Regions from separate parts of the Arthrobacter sp. SD76 genome, predicted to be linked through region 2. Evidence: riboswitches for the same ligand, from Rfam matches in the RefSeq annotation. Region 2 holds a riboswitch; each other region holds the start of a gene.
What was found. A riboswitch is a leader RNA that binds a small molecule or an ion and turns the genes downstream of it on or off. The one in region 2 is predicted to bind cyclic di-AMP.

Region 1 (10,224 bases), 150 kb from region 2:
TTTGCCCTGGACACGCAGCTCGTCGTATCCGCCGAGGGCCGCAAGGGCCAGATGGGCCGGGTTCAACTCCACGCCGGCAGCCACCAGGAGGTCGCCTTCCAAGGCTTCCTCGCCTGCCTTCCGGATGTGCTGGCCTGTTCGGGGCTCACCCGGGCGGGCACTGCCGCCCGTTGTCAGGATGGGCAGCCCGTCATCGTCCTCGGCGAGTACGGCATTCTCGCTGCGGAGGACGGCCTTCCCTCCGGGTGGTATGAGGCCGCCGGTCACGATGGGGCTGGCCTGGTGCGGCGCCAGCCTGGTCCCGGGCTCGGCGGGAATCCAGGGCCCTGTCCCGTTGACGACCCACCCGTCCATCGCGGAGGAGGCATAGTGCGGCATGTCCTGCAGTGCCACAATGTCCTGGTCCAGCCTGCGTCCCAGGGCCAGCCCGAGTGCTACAGGCCCGGCAGGGATCGGCGTGGCGGCATCAAAGGCTGCCTGCCGGGCTTCTTCCCAGGTGTGGGCCAGATGGTGGTGCGCTTCCTGCCCTTCGGATTCGCCAGCTCCTGAGGGGGCGTCCTCGGTCATTCGCCGGGGGTCCCGGCGGCTTCAGCATCGTAGTCGGCGGCCAGGGAGCGGGCCACGGCAAGGGCCGAGTCCATGGAGGCGGCGTCTGTTGCATGGCCTGCCCCGGAGGCGAGGCCGGCGGCGTAGCCTGCAATGAAGGTGGTCAGCGGCGCGGCCGGGCGCACTACAGAATGGGCGGCCACTCCGGCAAGCGAGAGAATGGCATTGACATCCACCTGGACGTCTTCGAGTTCATAGGCCTGGAGCAGTGACCTGCACCATTCCTCCAGCGTCTCTTCCTGGCTTTTCATGAACTGCCTCCCAAGTTAACTGCGGCTGCGCCGGCCCTGGTCATCGTCCTGGTGGCCGGCGGCAATCCCTAGCGCGGCGGCATCGTCCCATGTGTCCACATCGGCTGTGGCCGCGGCGGGTACGGTGACAAGCTGCACGTCCAGACTAGCAAGGAGCGAGCGGACGGAGCCGTTGATTAAGGCTCCCCGGGCAGCGAGATCCTCCACGGCGTTTTTTAGCCCAGCCGTGCGATAAAAACCGGCGAGCGGCTGGGCCCTGCCATGGGGCGTGCCGTCGTCGGTTGCGGCCATGACCACGTCCGGCTTGCCGGGGCCATCAGCCGGTTCCGCTGACAGTGCGGAGGAGAGCCGGACCACGGCGTCGGCCACCAGTGGCATGTCGCAGGCAAGCACCAACGTGTACTCGGCTTCTCCCCGCCCCGGGACAGTACCTCCAGCCCCGCAGCGATGGCGGCGGCGGGACCGGAAAATTCGGGCTGCTCCCGGCAGGATAGGACGGTTTCCGGCAGGCGCCCCGGATCCGGTCCGACCACCACAGTCCGGCGGGCACCGGACGCCGCATCGAGGGAACGTTCCAGCAAGGTGGCGCCACGGAAAAGCAGGTGCTGTTTGGGTACTCCGCCCAGCCGGGAGGACCGGCCTCCGGCGAGGATCAGGGCATCAAAATGCGGCAGCGGATCTTGCACGGTTCCAGCCTAGCCAGCGCAGGCAGGGACGCATAAACAGGAAAGGACCCGTCAGGCAGCGCGCTCCGGCAGCAGGAACGGGTCCCACGCGGGGGGTGGGCTTCTCCAGTTCCTTGATCTGCCAGATGGTGCCGCGCGGAGGTTCCGGAACGAACCGGAGCTTCCAGCCCATTTCCGCGGGAGTGTGGTCACCCTTGGCATTGTTGCAGCGGAGGCAGGCTGCCACGAGGTTCTCCCAGGAGTCGGCTCCGCCGCGTGATTTTGGGTGGACGTGGTCGATCGTGTGCGCAGCCTTGCCGCAGTACGCGCACTTGTGCCCGTCGCGTCTCAGCACACCCCGGCGGCTGACGGCGGTGGCCTGGTTGTAGCGCGGGCGGATGTAGCGGTTGAGGAGGATTACCGAGGGGCGGCCCAGTATTTCCTGTGGACCCACCACGGGGTCGTCCCCTTCGGCCACCACGCTCGCTTTGCCCGTGAGCACAAGCACCAGCGCCCGGCGGAAAGTCACAACCGCCAGCGGTTCATATCCAGCATTCAGAACGAGAGTGCGCATGCACGTACCTCTTCACGGCCGCACCCGTCAGGGGCACGAGGGCCGGCTGCCCTCGGCATGTCCGGGCTATGGATCGACATCACAAGAGTAAACACAGAAGCGCATTATCAGGTAATCGCCGTCCCGGAAGAATTGTCCCGGACCCGCCAGCAGGCCACCGCCAACGGCGCAAGCACGCGCCTGCCCGAGGCGGCTGCCGCTGCAGTTTAAAGGGGAAGGACCCCTGTCTTGCGGGCAGGGGTCCTTGCTCCATCGCCGGCCGTCGGGGGCTTCGGCCGGAAACGGAGGGTTCTAGTCGACGCGGATGAACACCGGGCCGGAGCCAACGTTGGCGCTGAAGACAACAGTCTGGTTGCCGTTGTAGCCGCCGTGGACTGCCTGGCCGTTGCCTGCGTAAACAGCGATGTGTGCCATGCCGGCGCCGCCGTCAGCGTAGTAGATCAGGTCGCCGGGCTGGGCCTCGGCCGCGCTCACGGTGCGACCCAGGGACAGGTAACCTGCGGGCCAGTCGTGGAAGTTGATGCCGACCGCGGCCAGGGAGTTGGTAACCAGCATCGTGCAGTCCTGCATGACACCAAGCTGGGCGTACGCGGCGGACAGGATGGCTGCGCCCTTGCCGCTGGCGGAAGCCGGTGCGGCGGGGGCCGACGCAGCGGAAACGGTGGCGGTGACCTTGGGAGCGGCAGCCGGCTGGGCAGCGGGGGCAGGGGCCGGCGCGGCTTCCTCCACCTCAACCTCGGGTTCTTCCACAACCACGGGAGCAGGCGTGGTGGTCACGGCCGGCTTCTCGTAGGTGATGGCGATGGTGGAAGCCGCGGAAATGGGCGCTTCGATAGCGGATTCAACTTCCAGGGCGGACGCCGGGGCCGAGTCGCGCTGGAAGTTGGCGTCGGCAGCGTTGGCCGCGATGCCGCTGGTCAGGACGAGACCGGAAGCCGCGGCGATCACGGCGGCCTGGCGTCCTACGCCGCCGGCGTTGTCGCCCACAGCCTTGGCAATGATGGCGATCGAGCTGGTTTTAGTGACCTCGGCGCGGTGCCGTGCGGTAGCACGAGTAGTCATCAGTTCTCTCTTTCGATTTCCTCGGGCCTGTGGGCAACCGAGAGTTTGGACGCGCCGGCATCTTGGGGGTACGTCGGCGCGCCCCGAACGGGGATGGTGATCTAGCGAAAAATTGCGGGCAAAGAAATAGTTCCCGGGGCCGAAGCCCCAAGAACTATTAGCCTGCGAGGGTGTAGAAGGAGGAGGAGCCGGTGGCGGCTACGGAGTGCAGAAGCGTCCCCTGGGAAGGGTTGAGGGCGCTGATCATCATGCCGTTGCCGACGTAGATGCCGACGTGCGCGCCGCCGTTCTGCATCACCAGGTCACCCGGCTGGGGGGTGGAGGTGGGGGTCATGGCGGTCCATGCGTTCACGCGGGGGATGCTGATGCCGGCCTGGGCGTAAACCCACTGGGTGAAGCCCGAGCAGTCCCAACCGGAGGTGGGGCTGGTGCCTCCCCAGACGTAGGGGCTGCCGATGCCGGTGTAGGCGATGGCGGCGAGGCCGGAAGTTGCCGCAGAAGCGGTGGCAGCAACAGCCTTTTCCGCCACGGTCGATGCGGTGGAAGCGGCGGCCTCGTCCTCGTCGTCAGAGGTGGACTGCGGGGTCACCCGTTCGACAACGGGAGCGGCGACGGTGGTGACCACCGGCCGCTCGAAGGACACGGTGGCGGTGGGTGCTGCGGTGACTGCAAGGGCGGTCTGCGCGGAACCGGACTCGGTGGAAGCGGAGATGCCGGCGGTGGTGTCCGCGGCGGTGGCCGGCAGTCCCATGCCAAGGACAAGGCCGGACGCGGCTGCAACTACAGCAGCCTGGCGACCCACTGTCCCGGCGTTGGCACTAACGGCCTTGGACACTGCGTCCAAAGGGTTGGTACGAACCGGTTGCGCACGGTGGCGCGCAGAATTCTGGCGTGAAGACACGAAGGTAGCCTCTCCCAATGCCTGCGAGGTGAGCTGTCGGATTCGGATGGGAGTCACCCGGCCGCGCCGCTTCAAGGAAGCTTTGCGACTTAACCCCAAGGCCTTCCGTGAAGAAGGCCAAAATTGGTTCCCCCGCCCCTGCCAGACGATGAAATGCGAACGGACCTTGAGCGGTGGCAGAGTTAGGCAATCCGCACAAGAGCGTCAACTTCGGAAAAGTTGACGCGAGTTAGACGGTACAGGAGTTTCGAGCGAATGTCACATTCAGGTCACGACTGGTCACGCTAATTCGAGAGTCAGCCATCATTTGACTAGAGCCAGCCTGTCGGATCCACGACTTCGCCGTTGACCTGCACTTCGAAGTGCAGGTGGCAGCCGGTGGAGGCTCCGGTGGTGCCGCTCAGTGCCACAACGTCGCCGCGCGAGACCGTCTGGCCTTCGGACACATTGAACGACGAGAGGTGGTTGTAAGTGGTCTCCAGGCCGTTACCGTGGTCGATCACCACACGGTTGCCGCCACCGAACTGGTGCCAGCCGACGAACGTTACGGTGCCGGTGGCGGCCGCGAGGACAGAGGTGCCGCACTGGGCAACATAGTCCTGACCGCGGTGGAAGTCGCCGGATCCGCCGGTGATGGGGCTGACGCGGTAACCGAAGGGGGAGGCTGTGCTCATCGACGCCAGCGGGGCGCCCAGGCTTCCTGCGGAAGCGGCCCGGGAAACGGCGCCGGCGGACTGTGCGCTCAGGAGCTGCTTGAGCTTGCCGTCCGGGTCTGCCTGGGTCACGACGGCCGAGCGGCTGAAGTCGATCTGGGCCCCGGCCTCGGCAGAAATCGCGGGCTGCGGGGTGACGGCCGAGGCTGCAACTGGAGCTATGCCCGCCTCATCGGTGGCCATGACCGGGCTGGTGGCCGGGACAGTGACGGTGAGCACCAGGCCGGTGGCAGCCAGGGCCACGCCGGCCTTCTGGCCAATACCGCTCGCCGAGGCAAACTCGGTGATCTGCCGGAACGGACCCCGACGGCGGCGCGCATCACGGTGGAGATCGCGGGGGCGCTCCGTGTGGATGACTTCGACGACACGCGGCGCCGAAGCGGGGCCTGCCGCGCGGCGGCGCCCCTGGAGGTCTGCATGGACAAGAAGGATTCCTCTCTGGAAAGCCTGCGAAGTTAGCTGTCGGATTCGGGTCAGAGAGTTCAAAGACCCGGTCCGCCGTAAGCAAGCTTCGGCACAGAGATATCCCGCTGAGGGATTCCTTCACTGGAAGAGGCTTGCTGCTGACGGACTTCACCCCAAGGCAGTCCCCCGCTGCCGCTTGTGGTTCCCCCGCCTCTGCCAGTTATTGACTCGTGCTCCCGATCCGCTGGCAGAGCTCGGCTCCGGATCAGGTAACGCTTTTGTATCAACGCTCGGTTCAACTATAGGGGCTTAAGGCCCTTGGTAACAATTCCGTTATCTTGGCGTTACCGACGTCACGCTGCGGCGGAAAGACTTCCTAGCGGACGTGAACGAACACGTGCGCGGCAACTTCAGGCGGAAGTTCCAGGGCGCCTTCAATGCCCGGCACCCGGACCGAGATGTAGTCCCCACGCGCTCCAGGGTTACCGCGGCGCCCGGGCGGATGCCGCCCTCATCAAGCTGGGACAGCAGTTCCGGCTCTACCTGGATGGGCTCCGCCAGCCGGCTGACCGTGACCTCCGACGCAGGCCCGTAGGACTTCATGGCTTCCAGGAGGCTGGTCACCGTATCGGTGGAGGCAAGGGAGGGCTGGCCACCAAGCGCGGCAAGGCCCGGAATCGGGTTGCCGTATGGCGATTCGGTGGGATGGTCCAGCATCTCGTAGATGCGCCGCTCCACCCGTTCGCTCATCACATGCTCCCAGCGGCAGGCTTCGTCATGCACATAGGCCCAGTCCAGCCCGATCACGTCGGCCAGGAGCCGCTCCGCCAGGCGGTGCTTCCGCATGACCTCGGTGGCGCGCTTGCGGCCGATTTCGGTGAGCTCCAGGTGGCGGTCGCCGGAGACCACCACCAGCCCGTCACGCTCCATCCTGCCGATGGTCTGGGACACCGTGGGACCCGAGTGGCGCAGGCGTTCCGCGATACGGGCCCGCAGGGCGACGATGTTCTCTTCTTCCAGCTCCAGAATGGTCCGAAGGTACATCTCCGTAGTGTCGATCAGATCCGTCATCCAGCTCAGCTCCTCGAGCGCAGTACCTTGCGTTGTCCCACCGTATCGCTGTTCACCGCGACGTAGTCCGTTGGCTAGCTTAGCCTATTTTGACTTAGTCCGAATAGTTGGAAGCCGCCCGCGAGGCCGTCTCAGTGGCTGGACTATGACGGTTCCGGTTCCCGCCCAAACAGCTGTTCAGGCAGAATGGGAAAGGCCTTCGATGCAGTCATCGCCGACTGCGCGCCAGCGACCATCCACCCGTCCGGACCTCAGCCGCGTCCACGCCGAAATTGGAGCCCCCGTGAGCGAACCAAGCATCACTATTCCTGCCGACCTCCTTCCCAAGGACGGGCGGTTCGGGCGCCGGACCTTCCAAAGTCCGCCAGGAGCAGATTGATGCGCTGTCCGCCGCATCGAAGAACATCCTGGGCACCTCCCACCGGCAGGCACCGGTCAAGAACCTTGTCGGTTCAGTCCGCGAGGGCCTCAGCCAGTTCTTCCGCGCCCCGGAAGGATACGAGGTTGTCCTGGGCGTGGGCGGTTCCACTGCGTTCTGGGATGTTGCCAGCTTCGGCCTGGTGGAGAAGAAGGCACAGCACCTGTCCTTCGGTGAGTTCGGTTCCAAGTTTGCGGCCGCCACCAACAAGGCGCCGTTCCTGGACGCCTCCTCCATCATCAAGTCCGAGCCCGGCACCCGGCCCGCGGCGCAGGCAGAAGCCGGCGTTGACGTGTATGCCTGGCCGCAGAACGAGACCTCCACGGGCGTAGCCGCTCCGGTCAAGCGGGTGGCAGGTGCGGATGAGGGTTCCCTGGTGCTGGTGGATGCCACCTCCGCGGCCGGCGGCCTGGACGTCGATGTGGCGGAGAGCGACGTCTACTACTTTGCCCCGCAGAAGAACTTTGCCTCCGACGGCGGCCTGTGGCTTGGGCTGTTCTCCCCCGCTGCCCTGGAGCGCGCCGCGCGGATCAAGGCAAGCGGCCGCTGGATTCCCGACTTCCTGGACCTGCAGACGGCCATTGACAACTCGCGCCTCAACCAGACGTACAACACCCCGTCCCTGTCCACCCTGGTGACCCTGGACGCCCAGGTGCAGTGGCTGAACTCAAACGGCGGGCTGGACTTCGCTGCCGCCCGGACGGCCGACTCGGCAGGACGCATCTACAGCTGGGCCGACGCCGCCGAGTTCGCCACGCCCTTCGTGGCCAACCCGGATGAGCGCTCCAACGTCATTGCCACCATCGACTTCGATGAATCCGTGGATGCCGCCGTTGTAGCCAAGGTCCTGCGCGCCAACGGCATCGTGGACACTGAGCCGTACCGGAAGCTTGGCCGCAACCAGCTCCGGATTGCGACGTTCGTTGCCATCGAGCCGGATGACGTCTCCGCACTGCTGGCCAGCATCGACTACGTGGTGGGCGAACTCCGCAAGTAGCCTTTCCTTAAGTCGGACGGCGCCGCCCGGGTTTCGCCCGGACGGCGCCGTCTGTGTTTCCCGTCAAGGGGACGTCCAGCAGTTACTCCCTGCCGGCGTCGTTCGCCGAAGGCTGCGGGGCAGGTTCATCCGTGTAATCGGCATCGGAGGCGTCGGATCCGGTGAACCCGGCATCAGCGTCAGGTTCCGCAACCGCTGCGCCGGACGCCGGTTCGCTGTCAGCTTCGGTGGCTTCCGGCTCCTGCTGCTGCTCGTCCTCCGGCCGGACACGCTCAGCCCACGGCACCCACTCCGGAGCGAGGATCGAGTCCTCGGACGGCAGCAGGCCCAGCTCGCTGACGGTGACCACCTTGGAACGGGAGTTGCGCGTCACCACCGCGTACCACTGCCAGCCCACGTAGCCCGCCAGCTTGGACTCGAACAGGTGCGTGACCAGGCGGTCGCCTTCGCTCTTGGCTGCGAGGTGCCGTCCGATGTCCGCGGCGGCGGTGATGCCTTCCAGCGCGGTGCGGGCCGTCTCCACGGCACCGGCGAGGAAGGCGTCCGGCTTGCCGGTCCGCCATACTGGCACGCCGGCCCGGCGCTTGGGCGCGTTCCTGGCCACCGCCGGGGCTGTTCCCGCGGCAGGAGCGGTCGCGGCGCCTGCAGTGTCCTGCACCTGCGTCTGCGGCTGTTCAGCTTCCGGACTCATCGGCTGCTAAACGTCCAGCTCGTCGGCAACCTTACGCAGGGCAGCCGCGATGGCCTTGCCCTTGTTGCCTTCCGGGTATTTTCCTTTGGACAGCGTGCCGGACAGGTTGTCCAGCACGCTCACCAGGTCCTGGACCAGCGGCGCGAGGTCCCGGGCGGAGGGCCGCTTGGCCTTGGCGATGGACGGCGTCTTGTCCAGCACCCGCAGGCCCAGGGCCTGGGCGCCCTTGCGGCCGTCGGCCACTCCGAACTCCACGCGGGTGCCGGCCTTGAGCTCCGTCACGCCCTCAGGCAGCGACGATTTGGGCAGGAAAACCTCCTGGCCGTCCTCGCCTGCGAGGAACCCGAAGCCCTTGTCCTTGTCATACCACTTGACCTTGCCGGTAGGCACGTAATCAACCTTCTTCTTCTACTGTCATGAGACACAGCCAGCCGCCACCGCATCCGCATTGTTGTGCGGGTTCAAGGTATGGCCGCTCTAACCGTGTTGGTCTGTATCCTTCAAGGTTATCCTGCCCGGTGCCCTATTCACGCTTTCAACAGGGGCCGGGTAACAGCGTTCACGCCGGGCGCCCGGGGCGCTGTAGCGTTACGTCCATGACACCCTCGCGCTACCGGCGGCCCATCATGATCGCGGCCGCAGTCATTGCAGTGCTTTCCCTGGCGGCAGTGGGAGCAGTGATGGCCCTCGCTTTTGCCGGCTCGGTGGCGCCGTCATGGGTGACCTACGCGGCGCTGTACGGCCTGCCGGTGGCGTTCCTCCTCATGCTCTTCCTCGTCCTCGACAGTGTTGCCGGGCGGCGCCGGGCAGGAAAGCCGGACCAGCGGTAACGTTGGGACTGATGTCCCTCATACGCGCGCTCGGCAAGGATCTTGAGTCACGCAGCGACGACTCGTTGCGTGCGCTGTTCGCCGCGCGGCCGGACCTGCTCTCCCCCGCTGTTCCCGATTTCTCCGCCCTCGCTGCCCGGGCAAGTTCCCGGGTCAGCGTCCAGCGGGCCCTTGAACGGCTCAACCGGCCACAGATGCAGGTGCTGGAAACCCTTCACCTGTGCACCAACACGGATACCGAGCACAGTGCTTCTGCCGCTGGGCTGCGCAAGATGATCTCGGGTGCCACCGTGGCCACCGTCGAGCAGATCCTGGCCGGGCTGCAGGAAATGGCACTGGTGCACCCGGCGGCACCTCCGCACGGGACGCCCGCCTCCGCCTCGCGGCAGCACTATTACCTGCCGGTCGGGTGCCTCAAGGACGTTGTGGGGCTTTACCCGGCGGGCCTGGGCCGGAGCTACACGGAACTGGTGCGCCTCCAGCCGGCGTTCGCCCAGCGCGCCGTCCAACTGGTTTCCGAGCTGCACCACAGCGGCGCCGCCATCCAGGACGCCACCACCCCCATGGAGGCAGCCCTCGCACTGCAGCACTGGACGTCCTCTCCCGAGGCGCTGAAAGGCATCCTCGCCGGTGCGCCGGAACGGACGACGGCGTTGCTCGGCAGGTTCCGGAACTGGGCCATGGGTGCCGTCCCCAGGCGCAACGCAAGGCGTCCGTCACGACGGAAGGCTCCGACGTCGGGCCGATTGACTGGCTCCTGGCCCGCGGCCTGCTGGTGCCGCTCGATGCGGCACACGTGGAGCTGCCGCACAGCGTGGGACTGTCCCTGCGTGGTGGCGTGATCATCGATGACTTCGCCCTTTCACCGCCTGTCCCGGAACTGGGCTGGACCACTGCCGTGCTGCGGAGGAACGCGGCGATGAGCGCCATCTCCGAGACGCTGAGGCTGGTGGGTGAACTCCTGCATGCAGTACGGGAGCAGCCCCTGGTGACGCTGCGCAGCGGCGGGGTGGGGGTCCGGGAAACCCGCCGGCTTGCCG
Region 2 (10,224 bases):
GGCTGGGATTCACAGCCCGGTCACAGGAATCCCTTAGCCGGGCCATACCGAAGGATCGGAGAGTTGTTCCATGGCCACACCGCACTCCACCACGAACAACCTGCCCAAGCTCTCACACCCGGACGGCTCCCCTATCCGCGCCCTGGTGGTGGACGACGAGCCCAGCCTCTCTGAACTGATGAGCATGGGACTGCGCATGGCGGGCTGGTCCGTTGCTGTTGCCGCTGACGGCCCCGAGGCAGTGAAGCTCGCCAAGGACTTCCGCCGGACGTCCTGGTGCTGGATGTCATGCTCCCCGGATTCGACGGCGTGGAGCTGCTGGGCAGGATCCGTGCATTCGCACCCGAGGTCCCGGCGCTCTTCCTCACCGCGAAGGACGCCATCCAGGACCGCATCGTAGGACTGGCAGCGGGCGGCGACGATTACGTCACCAAGCCTTTCAGCATGGAAGAGGTCCTGCTCCGGCTCCACCGGCTGGTGCAGCGTTCCGGCGTGGCCGCCATGGACACCTCCGAACTGGTGGTGGGCGACCTGGTGCTCAACGTGGACACCCGGGAGGTGACACGGGCGGGCCAAGACGTCCAGCTCACCGCCACCCAGTTTGAACTCCTCCGCTATTTGATGGAGAACCCCAAGCGCGTCATCAGCAAAGCGCAGATCCTGGACCGGGTCTGGGACTACGACTTCGGCGGCCAGGCCAACATCGTGGAGCTCTACATCTCGTACCTCCGCAAGAAGATCGACGCCGCCCACCCGCCGATGATCCACACCGTGCGCGGTGCTGGCTACGTCATCAAGCCGGCGGAGTAGGAAGCCATGGCCACCCCTCAAGCTCCGGCAGCCCACCCCCGGAGCTGGTTCAAGCCCGCCACCTGGCACCTGCGCACCCGCCTTATCGCGTTGGCCATGGCGCTGCTGATCGCCATCTGCGGAGCCGTGGGCGTGGCCAGTTATGCCTCCATGGATGCCTTCCTTACCCGCCAGCTGGACGACCAGCTCAACCAGGCCGCGGACCGGGCCAACGATCCCGGCCGCCCTCCCATGGGCGGCTTCAACGGCAGGGATCCGCTGGATGCACGCGGGCAGAGCGTGGGGACCGTCAACGCAAGAATCGTCAGTGGCCAGGTGAACAGTGGCGGCTTTCTTGCCTCCGACACCACGCGGGCCCCACTGTCCACAGAGGATAAGGAGATCCTGCTGGAACTGCCCGCCGATGGCCGCCCCGTGGACCGGACACTGTCCAACGGCGGATACCGCCTGGTTGCCGTGCAGACCAACTTTGGCGATGTCCTGGTGACCGGCCTGCCGCTCGCCGGCAAGGAAAGCACCCTCGCCTCCCTGGTCTGGACCTTCGTGTTCGTGTCCCTGGCGGGGCTGCTGATGATCGGGCTGGTGGGAACCGTCCTGATCCGGCGCACCATGAAGCCCCTGGAGCAGCTGTCCGAGGTTGCCACGCGGGTGTCGCAACTGCCCCTCGACGCCGGCGAGGTGGCGCTGGCAGTCCGCGTGCCGCCGTCGAACTCCAACCCCGGAACAGAAGTGGGCAGTGTGGGGCACGCGCTGAACCTCATGCTGGACAACGTGGCGAATGCGCTGCAGGCCCGGCAGAAGAGCGAGACCAAGGTGCGGCAGTTCGTTGCCGACGCCTCGCACGAGCTGCGGACGCCGCTGACGGCGATCCGCGGGTACACCGAGCTGATGCGGATGACCGAGGACTTCACACCGGACGGGCAGAAGTCGCTGTCCAGGGTGCAGAGCCAGTCCGAGCGGATGACGGCACTGGTGGAAGACCTGCTGCTGCTGGCAAGGCTGGACGAGGGGCAGCCCCTGAAGCTCAGCGAGGTGGACCTCACGCAACTCGTGGTGGAGAGCGTGAGTGACGAAAAGGTCATGGCCCCTGCCCACACCTGGCGGCTGGAACTGCCCGACGAACCGGTCCTGGTCAACGGGGACGCCGCTCAGTTGCGGCAGGTCCTGATGAACCTGCTGTCGAATGCACGCAAGCACACGCCGGCGGGAACCACGGTGGTCACCGGCGTCGGCACCACATCCGAGGGCGCTGCGGTGGTGACCGTAACGGACGACGGCGGCGGCATCCCCGAGGAGTTCGTGGACCACGTGTTTTCCCGGTTCGCCCGCGCAGACGCAGCGCGGAAGGGTGCGGGTGACCAGACGGGGGCCTCGGCCGCTGAGGGAACCAGCGGACTCGGCTTGTCCATCGTGCAATCCATCATCGAGGCGCATGGCGGCAAGGTCACGGTGACGTCACAGCCCGGGAGGACAGAGTTCGCCCTCCAACTGCCTCTGATGCGCTAGATTGCACAACTCGACGCGCCGATGCCGTGATGTCCGTTACCTAAATGTGACTTATGCGCCCATCTCCTGTACCGTCGATTAGGTACGGTTCCCGTTCGGGCCGTATATCCGGATGACGCCAAGCTCTGCCACTTCCCGGATTCCGCTTGATCGAAGGCAGAGGCGGGGGACCCACCGTCCCGGGCACTGATTGCCCTTGGGGTTAAGCCAGCACGTGATTTTTCCGTGCGGCCGGATGCCCTCATCCGAACCCGACAGCTAACTCCGCAGGTGTGAGAGGCGATTCATCATGTTTACATTCCCGGCTAAACCGCGCCCAAAAAAGGGCTCAGGCAGCGATTCCCAGCGTCCGGAAGGCAAGAAGTTCACCCTCGGCAAGCGCGCCGCGGTCCTCGCAACGTCCGGTGCGCTGCTGGTAGGTATCGGCGCCGCCGGCCAGGCGACGAATGCTTTGATTCCGGCCGCAACCACCACCAGCACCTCGGCGGCGTCCTCCGATGCGCAGATGAGCATCGAAAAGAGCGAGATCCGGTCCAACCCTGCCGAGTCCCCGCCCCCGCCGAAATCAACGTTGTTCCGCAGGCCGCCGAGCCCGCCCCGGCACCCGCACCGGAGCCCGCCCCCGCCGCAGAACCGGCTCCGGCACCCGAGCCCGCTCCTGCACCGGAGCCTGCTCCGGTCGTCGCGGTCAATGACCCGGCAGGCGCCCAGGCCTACGCGGCCGGCCAGCTCGGTTCCTACGGCTGGGCCCAGGACCAGATGCAGTGCCTGGTGACGCTGTGGACCAAGGAATCCGACTGGACCACCACGGCAACCAACCCCAGCAGCGGTGCCTACGGCATCGTCCAGTCCCTGCCCGCCGAGAAGATGGCAAGCGCCGGTGCGGACTACCTCACCAACTACCGCACGCAGATCAACTGGGGCCTGAACTACATCAAGGAGCGCTACCAGTCCCCCTGTGGCGCGCTGAACTTCCACTACGCCAACAACTGGTACTAAACCGCAGCTGAGGTACAGAACGGTGGTTGAGCCTGTCGAAACCCGGGCGGGTTTCGACAGGCTCAACCACCGTTTGTGTTAAGAATCCCGTCCGGGGATGTACTGCACCGCCCACCTGTTGCCGTCCGGATCGGCGAAGTAGACGAAGTGGCCCCAGTCCTGAACGTCCACGTCGCTGACGTCCACGCCGTTCTCCTTGAGGTGGCGGTGCGCGGCATCGATGTCGTTGACCACCAGCTGGAGGTTGGAGCCGGTCCCCGGAGGGGCGTCCGTGAGTCCTTCCCCGATGCAGATGGAGCAGGCCGAGCCCGGCGGCGTCAGCTGGACGAAGCGGATGGACTCAGTGGGCCGCTGGTCGAAATCGGCGTTGAAGCCCACCTTGTTGACGTAAAAATCCTTGGCGCGGTCCACGTCGGACACAGGGACAAACACGAGTTCAAGTTTCCAGTCCATGGGCACAGGCTACGGCTGCGCTCCTTGTCTTGGAAGGCTTGAACCTCAGCCGGCGATGCCGTACAGGCGGTCGCCCGCGTCCCCGAGGCCGGGAACAATGTAGGACTTGTCGTTCAGCTTTTCGTCAATGGAGGCCAGGACGATGGTGACATTAGCGTCCGAAAGCTCCTCTTCCAGCTTGGCGAGGCCCTCGGGTGCGGCCAGCAGGCAGATGCACGTGACGTCCGAGGCGCCGCGCTTGAACAGGAACTTGATGGCCTCGCGCAGGGTTCCGCCGGTGGCGAGCATCGGGTCCAGGACGAAGATCTGGCGGCCGGTGAGGTCCTCGGGAAGCCGCTCGGCGTAGGTGATGATGTCCAGGGTTTCCTCATCCCGGGCCATGCCAAGGAAGCCTACTTCGGCGGTGGGGACCAGCTTGGTCATGCCCTCGAGCATGCCCAGGCCTGCGCGCAGGATGGGAACCACCAGCGGGGTGGGCTTGGTGAATGCGGTTCCCACGGTGGTGCTGACGGGCGTTTCAATGGTGACGGGTTCGGTGCGGACTTCGCGGGTTGCCTCATAAGCGAGGAGGGTCACCAGCTCTTCGGTCAGCTGCCGGAACACCGGGGACGGGGTGTTTTTGTCCCTCAGGACGGTGAGCTTATGGGCGACGAGCGGGTGGTCCACAACGAGAGTTCGCATGGGTCAAAACTATCACCCGGCGTTGTCCTTCCCGTGCCCGCCGGGGCCGTCGTGATGCATGGCCTCGACCACCACATCCCGCACCACCGGATGCTCGAAATCGGGTGCCGGTCCCACATGCTCCCGCCGCCTGATCAGGTGGAACAGCCGGTGGGCCAGTATCACCATCAGCACCCACGCGAGGCCCAGCAGCCAGCCGGCCATCACGTCAGTGAGCCAGTGGTGCCCCAGGAATACCCGGCTCAACCCCATCGCGATGATGAAAATCACGCCCGTTGTGATGGCGGTGATGCGCACCCAGAGCTGGAAGAAATGCAGGCACAGGATGTAGAGCAGCACGCCGATCACCACGGTGGTGTTCAGGGTATGGCCGCTGGGGAAGGACGGCGTTGTTTCATACGGTGGCACGGCCTCCGTATGGTCCGGACGGGTCCGGCCCACCAGGCGCTTGCCGATGGTGGTGGCAGTGGTGGAGACCGCGGCCGCACCGCCAACCAGGATCAGGGGCCGCCAGGACCGGCTCAGGAACGTGAGCCAGGCGGTCAGGATGCTCGCGAGGATGGGCATCCCGACCCCGCCACCGATGTTGGTGAAGGCGGTGACGAAGGCGTCCGTTTCCGGGTTCCGCAGTGACTGCGAATACTCGAGGGCGGGAATGTCGAGGCTTGCCAGGCCTTCCTCATCCACCACGTCCGAGTACACCTCGGCGCCCAGCAGTGCCATGGAGAGCACCAGGGCTCCACCGATGATCAGGGTCAGCCACAGGGCGGCGTAGGGTTTGAACCATTTGTCCACACGGTCACGGACGGTGCTCATTGTGCCTCCCGGCGCTGGTCGTCACGGGCTCAGGGTATCCTTCGAAACTATCATTGAGCCATGGTCTCCGCTGGAAAACACGACACGTGGATGGGTCTTGCCCTTGCGGAAGCCCGCCGCGCCCTTGCGACAGAGGACGTGCCGATCGGCGCCGTGGTGCTCGGGCCCGACGGCGCCGTGCTGGGTTCCGGACGCAACCAGCGGGAGGAGCTTGGGGATCCGACGGCACACGCCGAGGTGGTAGCAATCCGCCAGGCAGCGGAGCAGCTGCGCGAGGTCGCCGCCCGCAGCGGCGGGAAGGCAGACGGCTGGCGGCTGTCCGACTGCACGCTTGTGGTCACCCTTGAACCGTGCGCCATGTGCGCCGGCGCAATCGTCCTCGCCCGGATTCCCCGGGTTGTCTTCGGTGCCTGGGATGAGAAAGCCGGCGCCGCGGGATCGGTGTTCGATGTCCTGCGCGAGCGCCGCCTCAACCACTGGGTAGAGGTCTACCCCGGGGTGCGGGAAGCCGAATGCGCGGAACTGCTCCGCGATTTCTTCGCCGGGCACCGGAGCCCTTTGTAGAAGGACGTCCTGGCGGTCCTAGCCGGCTGACCACCCTGGCTCCACCGCGTCGAGGACGGTTCGTGCCGTCTGGTCCCACCCGGGCAGCAGGTCCCGGGCAGCCAGTGCCGCCGCTTGCCATTCGTCCTTCGCGGCCTGGTCCTGAAGCCAGCGGCGCAGGACGCCGGCGAGCCTCGCGGGGTTCTCCCGGTCTCCCGGCACAAGCGGTACGGCCGCGCCGGGAAGCCGGGCGTCGCCGTCGTCGTTCATCAACCCTGCCAGCCCCAGCGCTTCCTCGGCGCCTGTCCCCTGCCGCACCACCACCGGGATTCCCCGTGCCAGCGACTCCGTGACCACCATGCCGAAGGCCTCCACCCGGGACACCAGCAGGCTCAGGTCCGCGGCGTCCCACGCCCTTTCCAGGGCGTCGCCCAGGAGTTCGCCGGTGATCCGGAGCCGGTGGTCCAGCCCGTTGGAGGCGACGGCGGCCCGCACCTCCGCCGCGTACTCCGGGTCCGCCTGGTCAGACCCCACCATGGCGGCGCTCCATTCAAGATCCTTGAGCAAGGCGAGTGCTTCCACGGTCAGCAGCTGGTCCTTGTTGGGCAGGTGGGCCGCCACGACAATCAGGTGGGGCGGCCGGGACCCGGACGCCACCGGTGCGGGATCAACGCCGGGGAGGGCGACACGGATGCCGGCCAGCTCATGGCGCTCCCGCAGGATGGCCGCCGTGCTGGTGCTGGTGGAGATGATTCCGGAAGCTGCCCGCATGGCCCGCGCCTCCCGCTTCACCGGACCGGGATCCTCCGTCACATCGACTGTCATGTGCGCCAGCACCCAGGCATGCTGCCCGGCCTTGGCCGCGTACTCCAATTCGTCCGGGACGCCGACGGCGACGAGTCCGTCCACGATGTCCACGGCAGGCTCCTGCTCCGCTTCCGGACCCCAGGCGCCGATAAGGCCACCGAACCGGCGCCGGTCCTTGGCTGAGGGTTCCGGCCACGCGCCGTCGACAGGCACCACCTCGACGTCGGCCCCGAGCTGCGTCATCCCGCGGACCAGCTTGGCGTTATAGGCATTGCCGCCGGAGTGGTGGTGGATGTTGCCGGGAACCAGCAGGCGGATGCGGCGCATGGGCCTAGGCGGACAAGTCCAGCGAGTAGGTGGCCCAGGCGTCCGGGTTTTCGCGCAGGGTGACGTCGATCCCTTGCAGGTGCCGGCCGTCGTCGTGGTTTTCAATCTTCCCCGCGACTTCCTGGGCGATGTACTGCGCCAGGGCCTCGGTGGTGCTGAGCCTGCCCGCAAAGTCCGGGTGCTCGTCCAGGTTGCGGTAGTTGAGCCCCGCCAGCACCTCCTCGATGACGGTTCCGGCGGCGCCGATGTCCAGGACAATTTCGTCGTCGTTCAACGTGTGCCGGCGGAACGAAACCTCAGCGACGAAGGTGGCCCCGTGCAGGGCCTGGGCCGGGCCAAAAGCCTCGCGCGGCAGGCTGTGGGCGATCATGAAGTGGCGGCGTACGGTCAGGCTGAACATGCGTTACCTCTGGTCTGTGGGATGGCTGGGGGCTGTCTGCTGCGGTTCTGCGTTGTGTTGCGAGTACTCAATGACGTGGCACAGGGCGTCGATTTTGCCGTGGGCGAGGCCCTGCACCACCTCGGGCAGGTCCTGGAATGGCGACGACCCGGTGAGGAACGCATCGAACACCGGATCTTTCAAGAGGGACACCGCAAGCTCCAGGCGCTCCGCGTTGGTGCGGCGGTGGCGGCGGGCACGGGCCACGACGCCCACCTGGCTGGCCCTGATGGACAGGCGCCTCGCGTGGAAGTCTTCGCCGAGCGGCAGGGTAACTTCGCGGTTGGCGTACCAGGACATCTCGATGACGTCCCCTTCATCGCCAGCCAGCTGCAGGCTTCTCTCCAGGCCTTCCTGCGAGGCTGAACAGTGGAAGACGATGTCACAGTCGGCCAGCGCGTCATCCGGGTGGGCGAAGTCGACACCCAGTGCGTCCGCCAGGTTTTTCCGGCCTGGGTCCAGGTCCACCAGCTGGAGGCGGGACAGTGGGAAGGTGCGCAGGAGGGTGGCCACCATGCCGCCCACCAGCCCGGCGCCGACCACCGCCACCCGGTCCCCCAGCCGCGGCCCGGCCTCCCACAGCGCGTTGACAGCAGTCTCCACGGTTCCAGTGAGGACTGCGCGCCGGGTGGGCACGTCATCCGGGATCCGGGTCAGCTCGGAGACCGGCACCACGTAGCGGTCCTGGTGGGGGTTAAGGCAGAAGACCCGCTGGCCTTTCCATTCCTCCGGGCCCTCCTCCACCACGCCCACCGACAGGTAACCGTACTTCACCGGCCCCGGGAACTGCCCTTCCTGGTGGGGTGCCCGCATCTCCTGGGCCACCCTTGGCGGGACAGCGCCGTTGTGGACCACCATCTCCGTGCCTTTGCTGATGCCGGAATAGAGGGCACACACCAGGGCTTCGCCGGGGCCGGGGCACGCAGTTCCTCCGGCAGGAGCTCCCCGTGTTCCCGGGCCGTGGTCCAGTAGGCGGTGGCGTGGACGGGGTTATTCGCATTGGTCATCGTGCTGATGAATCTAGCCGGACAGGAGCGGGCGGGGAAAGTCCGACGGCGGTTGGCGGCGTTGTGCGCTGGTTGGCGGCGGTTCGTGGCGGTGTGCATCTGCCCAGGCACGACGTGGTACGGCCGGCGGGTGCACGTGCTCAGTTGTTGTCAGCCTGACAGATATGCGACAACGGCATCCTCAAGGAGGCTTCGTTTCATCGGGAGGACTCCCGGTGGCAAAATTCCGGGCGGCAGGATTCCCTCGGGCAGACACGGTGGTTCCCGGTCGGGTTGCTCGGCGGGATATGTGCGGCCGGTGGTGATTTCCAGCCGGGTGGTTCGGATCTCGTTGCTTGGGTGGGTGTCCAGCCGCTGTTGTGTTTGAGCCGGTGGTGTTTTGGGCAGAGTTGTGCCAGGTTGCTGAGTCCGGTTGTTCCGCCGTGTTGCCAGGCCTGGAGGTGGTCTGCTTCGTTGTCCAAGGCGTTGTTGTTGCAGCCGGGGAAGGTGCATTTGCCGTCGCGGAGGGTCAGGGCTTGTTTCATGGCTTTGGTGAGCCGGTAGCTGGTGCGGCCGATTTCCAGGGGTGCTCCGTCGCGCGGGTCGATGAGGACGCGGGTGAAGGACTCTGCTCCGTCGGCGAGGAGTTTGCGGGCCATCGACGCGGGGATCGGGCCGTAGCCGTCGAGGATGGCCGGTTCATCAGTTAGGCCGAGCAGGGCGAACACGGGGACGGTGACGAGGACGTCGGTGCGGGGTGTGGGGACTTTCCCGGCTCCGGGGCTGGTTGCGTCAGGGAACGCGGTGGTGATGCTGGTTCCCGCTTGGCTGCAGGTGTCGCCGGTGCTGTTGTCTTTGGTGCCGGGGCTGTTGGTTGCGTCGATGTGATCGTTCGTTCCGAGGTGAGTGTTGTCGGGGATGCCGAGGTCCGCTACTGGTTCGTCGGACCCGACGAGGGTGGCGAGCCCAATGAAATTGTTCGGGATCAGCTCACCGGTCCTACCAGGCTCAGAAGGACTTGCTCCTTCCCCGCCGCCGGCCGAGGTAGCCATGCTCGGCCCGGTGCTGGTGCCGGTGCTGGCGTCTGTGGTGGTAGTTGTGGCTTGGGCGGGGGCGAGGAGGCGGCGGGCGACTTCATCGGCCCTGATCTGGGTGAGGGTTCGGGTTTCGTTGGGGCCCTGGAGGCCGCGGGCGATGGCTGTAGTTTTGTTCCAGGCCGCCAACGCGCAGTCTGCCCGCATATAGATCGCGAACCAGGCCATGCCGTCGCGGTCGGGGGTGAATTCGACCCGCCGATCGGCTGCGGATTTGGTGTGGCGTTTTTCGATGGATTCGGGGTGGTGGCGTTCGCGCCAGGCGCGGACCTTGGCCCGCAGCCGGGACGGTACAAGGTTTGTGGCGGGGCATCCCCTGGCCGGGTTCGGTGCGTCCGGGTCCAGGAAGTGGTCCGCCAAAGCGACGGCGGCGGGATGGTCCAGGGCCTCTGTTTCATCAGCGATGATCCTGGCGCCCTGCCACGACAATGCCCCTGAAGACAGAGCCCCGTAGACCGAGGGGAGGGAACAGACCCGCCGGGCCTGGGACAGGAACGCGGAGGCTGCCCCGGCGCTGACGGTCAGGATCCCGGCAATTTCTTCCACTGCCGATATTTCCGCATACGTGCGGTCGTGGGCGGAGGCATCGGGTGCTGTCATGGCCTGCTGCAGGTCGAAGGCCTCGGCCGAGTCCCGGGCTTTGAGTGCAGCGTTCTGGGCCTCCAGTGTCGACTCCAGCTCCAGTCGCGTCAACCGAAGCCGATACAACCGCCCCATGACATCCACTACGGATCCGTCGGCATTCCCGTCTGCGGTCGCAGCC
Region 3 (10,224 bases), 1.6 Mb from region 2:
GGTCCGGCCGCTGAAGCACCGCATCGATACCTTTGGCTACCGGCTTGTGGAACCGGACGGCCGGACCCTGCTGCCCGACCGGCTGGCGGAGGCGGGCATCGCAGGACCCGACGTCGGCCGCCTGCAGCGGGAGGGCACGCTCAACGGCGGCAGCCTTGAGGCCGTGAGCATCCACCGGCCCGGCCAGCGTTTCGCATTCGTCATGGACACCGCGCCGTGCGCCGGTGCTGAGGAACTGGCCGACGGCGCCGACCTCCTGGTTGCCGAATCAACCTTCAGCGATGACGACGCCGGCCTGGCGCAGCAATACCGCCACCTCACCGCCGGGCAGGCGGGGGAGCTGGCTTCGCGCGCCGGTGCCCGTACTTTGGTACTGACGCATTTTTCAGCCCGCTATGGCGACGACGCCACCATGCTTGCTGCCCAGGCATCCGCACGCGCCGGCACCGCCGCCGTCATGGCCGCTTCAGACCTGCAGCGCATTCCCTTTCCGCAGCGGCGCGGCCCCCGCGCCGACCTGGCACACCAGGCAATCCACCACCTGACCCGGCAAGGAGGCCGACAGTGAGCGCCACGTCCGAGGAAGTCCACGGCGTCACACCTGCGGGCGGGAGCCCGAGCTGAAACGGGTCCTGGGCCGAAACTCCTCCTGCTCTTCATCGTGGGGGACATTCTGGCGCCGGTGTCTACGCCGTCACCGGCACCATGGCCGGAACGGTGGGCGGCATCGTCTGGCTGCCGTTCCTCCTGGCTTTCGTGGTGGCGACGCTGACGGCGTTTTCCTACCTTGAACTGGTCACGCAGTATCCCCAGGCGGCGGGCGCTGCCCTGTACACGCACAAAGCCTTCGGCATTCACTTCGTCACGTTCCTGGTGGCCTTCGCAGTGGTCTGCTCCGGCATCACCAGCGCCTCCACCTCAGCCAACGTCCTGGCACAGAATTTCTTCGGCGGGCTGGAAATCAACGGAGTCATGGGTGATCCCGGCCAGGGCGTCATTACGGCCGTCGCCCTGGCATTCATGCTCCTGCTGGCCGCCATCAACCTGCGGGGCGTGGGGGAGAGCGTCAAGTTCAACGTGGTGCTCACCCTGGTGGAAATGGTGGCGCTAAGCATCGTGATCGGCGTCGGGTTCTTCGTCATGGCCCAGGGCACGGGCAACCCCGGCGAGATCTTCGTCTTCAACGACTACCAGGACAAAGGCCTGTTCCTCGCCGTCACCGCCGCCACCTCCATCGCATTCTTCGCCATGGTGGGTTTTGAGGACTCGGTGAACATGGTGGAGGAAACCCGCCATCCCGAAAAGATCTTCCCCGGACCATGCTGACCGGCCTCGGCATCGCCGTGCTGCTGTACATGCTGGTTGCCGTGTCCGTGGTCAGTGTCCTCTCGCCCACCGAACTGGAGGGCATCCGCGAAGCCGAAGGCGCCGCACTGCTCGAGGTGGTGCACAAGGGCTCACCGGACTTTCCCATCGACCGGATCTTCCCGTTCCTGGCCGTCTTCGCCGTGGCCAACACGGCACTGATCAACATGCTCATGGCCAGCCGGCTGATCTACGGCCTGGCCCGCCAGCAGGTCCTGCCGCATCCCCTGGGCAAGGTCCTGCCGGTCCGCCGCACCCCGTGGGCGGGCATTGCCTTCTCCACCGTCCTTGCCCTGGGGCTCATCCTCTACGTGACCAGCGATCCGGAAAGCAACATTGTCGCCAACCTTTCCGGCACAACGGCGTTCCTGCTGCTGTGCGTCTTCACCGTCGTCAACGTGGCGTGCCTGGTGCTGCGGAGGAAACGGGATCCGAACCGGAAAGTCTTCTTCACCTCGCCCGGCCCCCTGCCCTGGTCGCTGCCATCCTTTGCGCCTTCCTGGCCGGGCCGTGGGTGGGACGGAACGTGATCCAGTACGAGATAGCCGGCGGACTGATGGCCATCGGCGTGGTCCTCTGGCTCGCCACCTGGCTGATCAACCGCCGGACCAACCGCGGGGATAGGGTTAACCCATGACTGCCGCTGCAGAATCAACCGTCACTTTCGACAGCCGCTTCGCCAGCGAACTGGCAGATATGGCAGTTCCCTGGCAGGCGGAGGAAGCCCCGGAGCCCCGGCTCCTGGTCTTCAACGACGCCCTCGCGGAAGAACTCGGGCTGGATGCCCGCTACCTGCGCAGCCCGGAAGGCGTGCGGTTGCTGCTGGGCAACCACGTGCCGGAAGGGGCCGCTCCGGTGGCCCAGGCCTACGCCGGCCACCAGTTCGGCGGCTACTCACCCCTCCTCGGGGACGGACGCGCCCTCCTGCTCGGCGAAATCGTGGACGCCAACGGCCGCCTGCGCGATATCCACCTCAAAGGCTCGGGCCGCACACCGTTCGCGCGGGCAGGGGACGGCCGTGCCGTCGTCGGGCCCATGCTCCGTGAATACCTCGTCAGTGAGGCAATGCACGCGCTGGGCATTCCCACCACCAGGTCGCTCGCCGTCGTCGGCACCGGACGCATGGTGCGCCGGGACGACATGCTGCCCGGGGCGGTCCTGGCCAGGGTGGCCGGCAGCCACCTGCGGGTGGGAAGTTTCCAGTACGCGCGGGCCACGGACAACCTCGAGCTGCTGCGCCGCCTTGCGGACCACGCCATCAGCCGGCATTACCCTGCCGCCGCCGAGGCAGACAATCCCTATCTTGCGCTGTTCCGGGCGGTGGTGTCGGCCCAGGCCGCGCTCGTGGCGCAGTGGATGCTGGTGGGCTTCGTCCACGGCGTGATGAACACGGACAACATGACCATTTCCGGGGAGACCATCGACTACGGCCCCTGCGCATTCATGGACGACTTCAACCCGGCCGCCGTTTACAGTTCCATTGATGTGGGCGGGCGGTACGCCTATGCCAACCAGCCGGTCATCGCCGAATGGAACCTGGCCCGCCTCGCCGAGTCGATCCTCCCGCTGATCGACGAGGACCAGGAGCAGGCTGTCGCTCCCGCCGTGGAGGCGCTGGGCGAATTCCGCAGGCAGTACAGCGATGCGTGGTTCAACGGAATGCAGGCCAAGCTGGGCCTGCCGGCCGTCCCCGCGGGAAGCCCTGAAGCCGAAGCGGCGTCCGAACTGGTGGACGGCGTGGTAGCGATCCTGAAGGACGGCCCCGTGGACTACACCCGGTTCTTCCGCAACCTGGGCGAAGCGGCGCGCGGAAATGAACGGCCGGTCCGCGGCATGGTCATGGACCTCGCGGCATTCGATTCCTGGGCCGGCCGCTGGCGGTCCATGAAGCCGGACGCGGACCGGATGGACCGGGTAAACCCCGTGTACATTCCGCGGAACCACCTGGTGGAAGAGGCCCTGGCTGCAGCCACCGGGGGCGACCTGGAGCCACTGAACAGGCTCCTGGAAGCAGTGCGTGCCCCCTATGAAGAGCGCCCCGGCCTGGAACGCTACGCCGAAGGGGCCCCGGAAGACTTCGGCAAGTACATGACGTTCTGCGGTACGTGACAGAAAGAGCCGGACTCTGCCGGAAGCACATTAACGGGCAAGGGCGGCGGCCGGGAATTCCCGGCCGCCGCCCTTGTCTCTGTACTGCGTTGTTGCGGCTGCCTCAGCTGCGCCGGGTGACGAGGCTACCCGGACGAAGGAAGCTCCACTGAGCCAGCTGATGGAGTGGACTTCGGTCTTGTAGCCGTCCACGCCGCCGCTGACAACCTGGCCGTCGCCGGCGTAGACGCCCACGTGGCCGGCAGTGATCACCAGGTCGCCGGGGGCGGGGGTGCCCACGGTGGTGCCGTACTGGTAGAACTGGCCGGAGCCAGGTCACCGACGGACAGGCCAACGGAGCGCAGTGCCTTCTCCACCATGGCGGTGCAGTCCTGCTGCACGCCCAGCTGGCTGTAGGCGGAAGCCAGGATGGCTGCGCCGGTGCCGGTGCCGGTAGCGGCCGGGGCGGGGGCCGGGGCAACGGCGGCGGAGGCGTAGTTCACGGTGGTTCCGGTGCTCGCCAGGGCCGGTGCGGCCGGAGCAGGCGCAGCAGCAGGTGCCACGTAGCCGGCGCCCGGAATGGTGATCTGGTCACCGGGGTAGATGATGGTGGAAATATCCAGGCCGTTGGCGGCCAGCACGTCGTTCAGGCTGACGCCATGTGCAGCCGAGATGGCACCCAGGGTATCGCCGGAGACCACGGTGTAGACGTTGCCGGCGGCGGGGGCTGCGGCAGCAGGAGCAGCCACGGCAGCGGCCGGAGCGCTGTACGCCTGGACGCTAGCGGTTTCGGTGGTGTCCGGGCCGGTCACGCCAGCGTGGGCGGGAGCTCCAACACCGAACGCAATGCCGGACGCAGCGGCAACTGCGAGCACCGGACGGCTGAGCGTCCGGGCCTGGGACTTTGCGGAAGCAGCCAAGCCCTGGAGCGCGATTGAGCGGGCCGGAGTCGCGCGGTGACGGGCGGTAGGAAAATTTTTTTGACACGTGTGATCGCCTCTCCCATGCCTGCGGGGTGAGCTGTCGGGTTCGGGTTGGAGATACCCGGCCGAAGGGCGACCGCCCGTAATGGACGAAGGCGCTGTCGACTTAACCCCAAGGCCACAAATGGCCGTGGAAACTTGGTTCCCCGTCCCTGCCAGCTGGAAAGCGGTTGAATCCCGTATCAGTGGCAGGGCTCGGCATACTGATGGGAATGTCCCGTTTTGGGAGGGACACCTGAAGACCATAACCCGGCCCCGGAGCAATTGTCACGTTTGGGTAACATCCGAGGCGCTTCTATCATATTAAGCAAATGTCTGGAGTTTCATACCACATCCGGTTGACCTCGGGTGATATCGAGCGTCCGGCGCGGCCTGTTATTTGTGTCACAAAGTCATAAAGACAAAGCAGGCTAGCGGTCTTAACCCTCAACCTCGCATTGAAACCCGATAGGCTTCGGAACTATGCGCCTGATCGGAAGCATGCTGATGCCCCCGCTGCTGGGAGGGGTGCTGGCCCTCGCCCTGGCCGGCCCGTCCGCCCTGCTTCCGGCGTCCGCGGACGACGCCCCGCCGGGCGGGTATCCCTCGTGGGAGGACGTGCAGAAAGCGCAGCAGTCGGAAGCCGGCAAGGCGGCCGAAATCGAGAAGATCACAGGCCTGCTGCAAGGCCTGCAATCCGAATCCGAAACGCTCGGGGCAGCCGCCGTCGTATCTGCGGCCGATTATGCACTGGCCGACGCCGCCCTGCAGTCCGCAACAGCCAGGGTGGATGCCCTTGCCGGCCAGGCTGCCGAGGCAAATGCGGAGTTGCAGCGGCATCAGCAGGCGATTGGTGCGCTGGCCGCCAGGTCGTACAAAACCGGCGGAACCACCATGGGACTCTTTGTGGCACTGGAAGCCCTTGAGAACAACAGCATCCACGGTCTCAACGTGGTTGAAGTCGTGGAAGCCAAGACCGCGGACCTGGTCAGCCGGGCGGAGGCCGCCGGAAAGGCCACCGCTGCCCTGGCGGAGCAGGAAAAGGCCGCCCGGGCGGAGCGTGAACGCCTGTCCGGAGAGGCGAAGGCCAAACTGGACGCTGCCCGTTCCGCCCAGGACGCGGTGGCCCGCCAGGTCGCCGAAGAGCAGCGGCGCAGTGGAGAGTTGACCGCCCAGTTGGCATCCCTCAAGGGCACGACGGCGGCGCTTGAGGGCGAATACCGGCAAGGCCGGGTGGCGCTTGCGGCCTATGAGGCGGCGCAGGCAGCCAAACGCGCCGCTGCCGAGGAGCAGGCCCGCCGGCAGGCAGCTGCAGATGCCGCCCTTGCCGCTGCGCAAAAACCTCCCGCTCCGCCAAACCCGGCCCCGGCGGCACCGGTGCCAGTAAACCCCCCGCCGGTAAATCCGGCACCGTTCAACCCCAACCCGGCCCCGGCGAACCCCGTCCCCGTTGCCCCTGCGCCGGCAAGCCCCGCCCCGCCTGCCGTCGTCGTACCCTCCGTGCCGGGCGGCGCCGTCAACGATCCCGCCGCGGCCAAGAGCTATGCCTCCGGCCGCCTCGCGGCCTATGGATGGGGGCAGGACCAGTTCCTCTGCCTCGCCCAGCTCTGGACGAAGGAATCCAACTGGCTGACCACCGCCACCAACCCCTACTCCGGAGCCTATGGGATTCCGCAGGCCCTGCCGCCGGGCAAGCTGGGAAGCGCCGGCAGCGACTGGCTCACCAGCTACCGCACCCAGATCGAGTGGGGGCTGGGGTATATCCGGGACCGCTACCGGACACCCTGCGCGGCGTGGGACCACTCCGTGGCCAGGAACTGGTACTGAGGGGCGCGCTAGGCTTTCTCCATGCCAGATTTTGAGCGGTTCCGGGTGCTGCTTGAGGAGGAGCGGAAGCGGAAGGCTGCGCTGCTTCCGGACCTCCGCGCGGACATCGCCTCGGCCAGTTCGGCCCGGCTCGATTCAAATGTCGACGACGAGCACGATCCCGAGGGTGCCACAATCGCCTTCGAACTGTCCCAGGCGTCCGCACTCCTGAAGCAGAGCGCCGCCGGCCTGGACCAGGTGGAGGCCGCCCTCGCCCGGCTGGACGCCGGAACCTACGGCACGTGCGCCGTATGCGGCGAAGCCATCGCCGAGGGCAGGCTGGAAGCCCGGCCGTGGACCCCGTTCTGCATCACCCACGCCGGGGCGGGCCGGCGATGAGCGCAGGGCCGGACGTCGTTGACGCGGCAGCGGAGTTCATCGACCGTACCCTGCAGAATGAGGGCTCCTGGTATCGCGCGGACGACGCCGCCGCCCGGCTGGGCGGGATCCTCGCCTCCTACGGTTCCTCCGTGGGCGCTGTCCGGGGAACCGTCCGTGATGCGCTCCGGAAATTCAAGGTTTTGGACCATGATGACGTCGTCCAGCTGGCCTCCGCCCTCTGGGGCCGGCCCAGGCCAGGCGCCAGGCCGGTCTTCGAGCGGCGGCTGGCAGCCGTGGTGCTGCTCCAGGCCAAGGCCGCCTGGCTGCGCCACTCGGACCTGACCCGGATCGAGGGGTTCCTCCGCTCCGCCTCCACGGCGGAACTCGAGGGACCCCTGGTGGCCGATGTCGTGGCGCCGCTGCTTGCCGGGCTGCCGGAGCGGGACCGGCAGCGCGCCGGCGTGGTGCTGGCCCGCTGGGCCGAGGATCCGCACGGCAGCCTGCGGCAGGCGGCGGCAGTGCTTGGGCAGCCGCCAAGCGCCGGCTTCCCGCCCGGGCGCAAGACCCCACAAGAAGGAGACATCCATGAACGATCCCTATGACCTTGGACGCTTCGTCGCTGCACAGGACAGTGGCGGGACGTATGAGCGGGCCCTGGCCGAACTTCAACTCGGTGGCAAGCGGGGCCACTGGATGTGGTTCATCTTTCCGCAGATCGCAGGGCTGGGACAGAGTGCCACCTCCCGGAAGTATGCGATCAGGTCACTGGACGAAGCCCGGGGATACCTTGAGCACGACGTACTGGGCCCGCGCCTGCTGGAGTGCGCACAGGCCCTCACCAACCATGCCGGGCGCGCCGCAGAGGACATCCTGGGCGGCATTGACGCCCGCAAGCTGCAGTCGTCCATGACGCTGTTCCTCCGCGCCGCACCCGGCGAAACAGTGTTCAAAACCGTTCTTGCACAGTTTTTCGACGGCCAGCCCGACCAGGCCACCGATGAATTGCTCGCCGGGCAGGACCAGGCCTAGGACCTATGGGGTGGGGCTGCCGCCGTTGACGTTCAGCGTCTCGCCCAGCACGAAGCTGGACTCGGGCGAGGCCAGGAACACGTAGGCCGGCGCGAGTTCTGCGGGCTGGCCGGCGCGGCCCAGGGGAGTGGACTGCCCGAATTCCGGCAGGTCCTCCTTGGGCTGGCCACTGCTGACCTGCAGCGGTGTCCAGATGGGGCCCGGCGCAACGGCGTTGACACGGATCCCCTTGGGAGCGAGCTGCTGGGCCAGGCCCTTGGTGAAGTTGTTGATGCTGGCCTTGGTGGTGGCGTAGTCCACCAGCGTCGGTGAGGGGTTGTAGGCCTGCACCGACGTGGTGTTGATGATGGTGGACCCTGCAGGCATGTGCGGAAGGGCTGCCTTGGTCAGCCAGAACATGGCGTAGACATTGGTCTTCAGCGTGTGGTCAAACTGCTCGTCGGTGATGTCCGCGAGGTCCTCCTGGGCCACCTGCTTTCCGGCGTTGTTGACCAGGATGTCCACACCGCCCAGGACTGCCACGGCGGTGTCCACCACGTCACGGCAGGCTGACGGGTCCTTGAGGTCCCCGGGCACCTTCACGGCCTTCCTGCCTGCGGCTTCGATAATGCCTGCGATCCTGGCAGCGTCCTCCTCCTCCTGCGGCAGGTAGGACATGACGACGTCGGCCCCCTCCCGGGCGAACGCGATGGCCGCGGCGGCACCGATGCCCGAGTCCGCGCCGGTGACGATTGCCTTCCGGCCTTCGAGCCGCCCCGTGCCGCGGTAGGTTTCCTCGCCGAGGTCCGCCTTGGGCATCAGCTCCGCGTCCAGCCCCGGTTCGGGCTGGTGCTGCTTCGGCGGGGAAATGTGCTCGTAGGCGGTGACCGGGTTCCGGAAGGTGTACTGGTCTGTCATGGTGGTCCTCCTGCTGGTGGAACGATTCCAGGAAAGCTAAGCATGCTTACCGTTCCAGCCTAGGCAACCGGAGGCCGGCTGCCAACCCGGAACTACTCCCGCGTGACCTCGACCAGGCGCACCTCCGCCAGCCGGCCGGCGTCGATATTTGCCGTCATGTACGTGCAGGCGGGCTGGCGCCGGCGGTCCGTGGGCGAGCCGGGGTTGAGCAGCCGCAGGCCAGCAGGGGAGGTGGTGTCCCAGGGGATATGGCTGTGCCCGAAGATTAGGACGTCCGCGTCCGGATAGAGCGCCTCGCACCGCAGCTCGCGCCCCTTTGCCTGCCCGGTCTCGTGGACCATGGCAAACCGGACGCCATCCAGGGTGATGCGCGCGGTTTCAGGGAGCCGGGCGCGCAGGTCCGGCCCGTCATTGTTCCCGTAGACGCCCACCAGCGAACGGCTGCGTTGCTGGAATTCGTCCAGGACCTCCGCCTGCACCCAGTCCCCGGCGTGGAAGACCACATCCGCGCTTTCGACGGCGGCCCATACCTTGGCGGGCAGGTCCTTGGCCCGCTTGGGAATGTGCGTATCAGCAACAGGACGATGTTCAGCGGCATAGGGAAATCCTGCCACGCGGGGCCTGTTCCGGTTCCCGGGAGAGTCGTAATCTGGGGGCTGGAGGTGATTGCCATGGAGGCAGCGCAGGGCGACCGCATTATCGTCCACGGCCGGCATGTTGGATCCACGGACCGACACGGGGTGATCCTGGAAGTGCGGGGACAGGACGGAACCCCGCCTTACCTGGTCCGCTTTGATGACGGGCACGAGACCATCATGTATCCCGGCGGTGATTTCGCCGTCGAACGCGCGCACGGCAACTGACGTCCGCGGATACTGGGCCCGGGCTTGATGCACCTGTCAGACTGGGCTGATGGATCATTCTCTGGCTTCCGCAGCGTCCGCCACCCCGCCCGTCCGCACCGGTCCCCGGGATCCGGGCGACGCCTGGGTGGAAGGGGACCGCGGGCGCTTCTGGGGCCGGTTCGGCGCTGCCGGCGTGTTGGCCTACGATCCGGCGAAGGGTGTGCTGCTGCAGCACCGGGCGGTCTGGAGCCATAACGGCGGAACGTGGGGGCTCCCGGGCGGTGCCCTCCACCAGGGCGAGGAGCCCGTGGCCGGCGCGCTCCGGGAGGCCTGGGAAGAGGCGGCGGTCCCGCCGGAGGGTGTGGACGTGCTGTTCACCTCCGTCCTGGACCTGGGCTACTGGTCCTACACCACGGTGGTGGTGCTGGTGCGCGAGCCCTTCGACCCGGTCATCAGCGATCCCGAGAGCATCGAATTGCTGTGGATCCCGCTCGATGCGGTGGAGCAGAAGGAACTGCATCCCGGTTTCGCGGCCGCCTGGCCCGGCCTGAGGCGGCGGCTCGCTGCCGCCGGCCCCGATCGCGGCGGCGCTTCCTAGTAGTCCGGACCGTATTCCGCCGTGACCAGGATGGGCAGGTGGTCCGAGTTGCCGCGCGGCAGCGTCTCCACGCTCTGGATGTCCAGGCCAGGGATGTGGCAAAGTCGAAGTGGCCCTTGAAGACCTTGTACCGGGTGTAGGTGCGCCGGTTGCTGAGGGAGAGGGCATACCCGGAGTTCTTCATGTGGATGTCCAGGTTCTTCGTGAAGAACGGGTAGTTGAAGTCACCCACCATCAGCGTCATCAGGCCCCT

Region 1: linked by a shared signal. The riboswitch ahead of ACPEE0_RS15840 (C40 family peptidase) and the one ahead of ACPEE0_RS16455 (hypothetical protein) in region 2 are both predicted to bind cyclic di-AMP.
Region 3: linked by a shared signal. The riboswitch ahead of ACPEE0_RS08935 (LysM peptidoglycan-binding domain-containing protein) and the one ahead of ACPEE0_RS16455 (hypothetical protein) in region 2 are both predicted to bind cyclic di-AMP.

What each region holds. Positions count from the first base shown of each region.
Region 1 covers NZ_JBNBLR010000001.1:3,272,130-3,282,353, forward strand. The annotation lists partial or broken gene ACPEE0_RS15810 (molybdopterin molybdotransferase MoeA) at 1-567, opposite strand, end outside; gene ACPEE0_RS15815 (DUF6457 domain-containing protein) at 564-857, opposite strand; gene mobA (molybdenum cofactor guanylyltransferase) at 873-1,235, opposite strand; partial or broken gene mobA (molybdenum cofactor guanylyltransferase) at 1,340-1,543, opposite strand; partial or broken gene ACPEE0_RS15830 (HNH endonuclease) at 1,595-2,096, opposite strand; gene ACPEE0_RS15835 (NlpC/P60 family protein) at 2,388-3,158, opposite strand; gene ACPEE0_RS15840 (C40 family peptidase) at 3,316-3,993, opposite strand; cyclic di-AMP (ydaO/yuaA leader) riboswitch at 4,064-4,242, opposite strand; gene ACPEE0_RS15845 (M23 family metallopeptidase) at 4,371-5,204, opposite strand; cyclic di-AMP (ydaO/yuaA leader) riboswitch at 5,202-5,416, opposite strand; partial or broken gene ACPEE0_RS15850 (metal-dependent transcriptional regulator) at 5,554-6,248, opposite strand; partial or broken gene serC (phosphoserine transaminase) at 6,532-7,663, shown strand; gene ACPEE0_RS15860 (DUF3027 domain-containing protein) at 7,746-8,354, opposite strand; gene ACPEE0_RS15865 (cold-shock protein) at 8,361-8,744, opposite strand; gene ACPEE0_RS15870 (hypothetical protein) at 8,951-9,184, shown strand; partial or broken gene ACPEE0_RS15875 (helicase-associated domain-containing protein) at 9,196-10,224, shown strand, end outside.
Region 2 covers NZ_JBNBLR010000001.1:3,418,299-3,428,522, forward strand. The annotation lists partial or broken gene ACPEE0_RS16445 (response regulator transcription factor) at 71-810, shown strand; gene ACPEE0_RS16450 (sensor histidine kinase) at 817-2,316, shown strand; cyclic di-AMP (ydaO/yuaA leader) riboswitch at 2,442-2,600, shown strand; gene ACPEE0_RS16455 (hypothetical protein) at 2,606-3,091, shown strand; gene ACPEE0_RS16460 (transglycosylase SLT domain-containing protein) at 3,088-3,315, shown strand; gene ACPEE0_RS16465 (glyoxalase superfamily protein) at 3,394-3,768, opposite strand; gene upp (uracil phosphoribosyltransferase) at 3,814-4,449, opposite strand; gene ACPEE0_RS16475 (phosphatase PAP2 family protein) at 4,462-5,265, opposite strand; gene ACPEE0_RS16480 (nucleoside deaminase) at 5,326-5,829, shown strand; gene ACPEE0_RS16485 (glycosyltransferase family 4 protein) at 5,848-6,942, opposite strand; gene ACPEE0_RS16490 (6-pyruvoyl trahydropterin synthase family protein) at 6,947-7,342, opposite strand; partial or broken gene ACPEE0_RS16495 (zinc-dependent alcohol dehydrogenase) at 7,346-8,388, opposite strand; partial or broken gene ACPEE0_RS16500 (HNH endonuclease) at 8,539-10,224, opposite strand, start outside.
Region 3 covers NZ_JBNBLR010000001.1:1,783,707-1,793,930, forward strand. The annotation lists gene ACPEE0_RS08915 (ribonuclease Z) at 1-568, shown strand, start outside; partial or broken gene ACPEE0_RS08920 (APC family permease) at 565-2,002, shown strand; gene ACPEE0_RS08925 (protein adenylyltransferase SelO) at 1,999-3,474, shown strand; gene ACPEE0_RS08930 (hypothetical protein) at 3,505-3,753, opposite strand; gene ACPEE0_RS08935 (LysM peptidoglycan-binding domain-containing protein) at 3,723-4,373, opposite strand; cyclic di-AMP (ydaO/yuaA leader) riboswitch at 4,444-4,618, opposite strand; gene ACPEE0_RS08940 (coiled-coil domain-containing protein) at 4,899-6,242, shown strand; gene ACPEE0_RS08945 (TraR/DksA family transcriptional regulator) at 6,264-6,620, shown strand; gene ACPEE0_RS08950 (DNA alkylation repair protein) at 6,617-7,204, shown strand; gene ACPEE0_RS08955 (DUF1810 domain-containing protein) at 7,188-7,631, shown strand; gene ACPEE0_RS08960 (glucose 1-dehydrogenase) at 7,635-8,528, opposite strand; partial or broken gene ACPEE0_RS08965 (metallophosphoesterase family protein) at 8,621-9,126, opposite strand; gene ACPEE0_RS08970 (DUF1918 domain-containing protein) at 9,200-9,391, shown strand; gene ACPEE0_RS08975 (NUDIX domain-containing protein) at 9,441-9,971, shown strand; partial or broken gene ACPEE0_RS08980 (endonuclease/exonuclease/phosphatase family protein) at 9,968-10,224, opposite strand, start outside.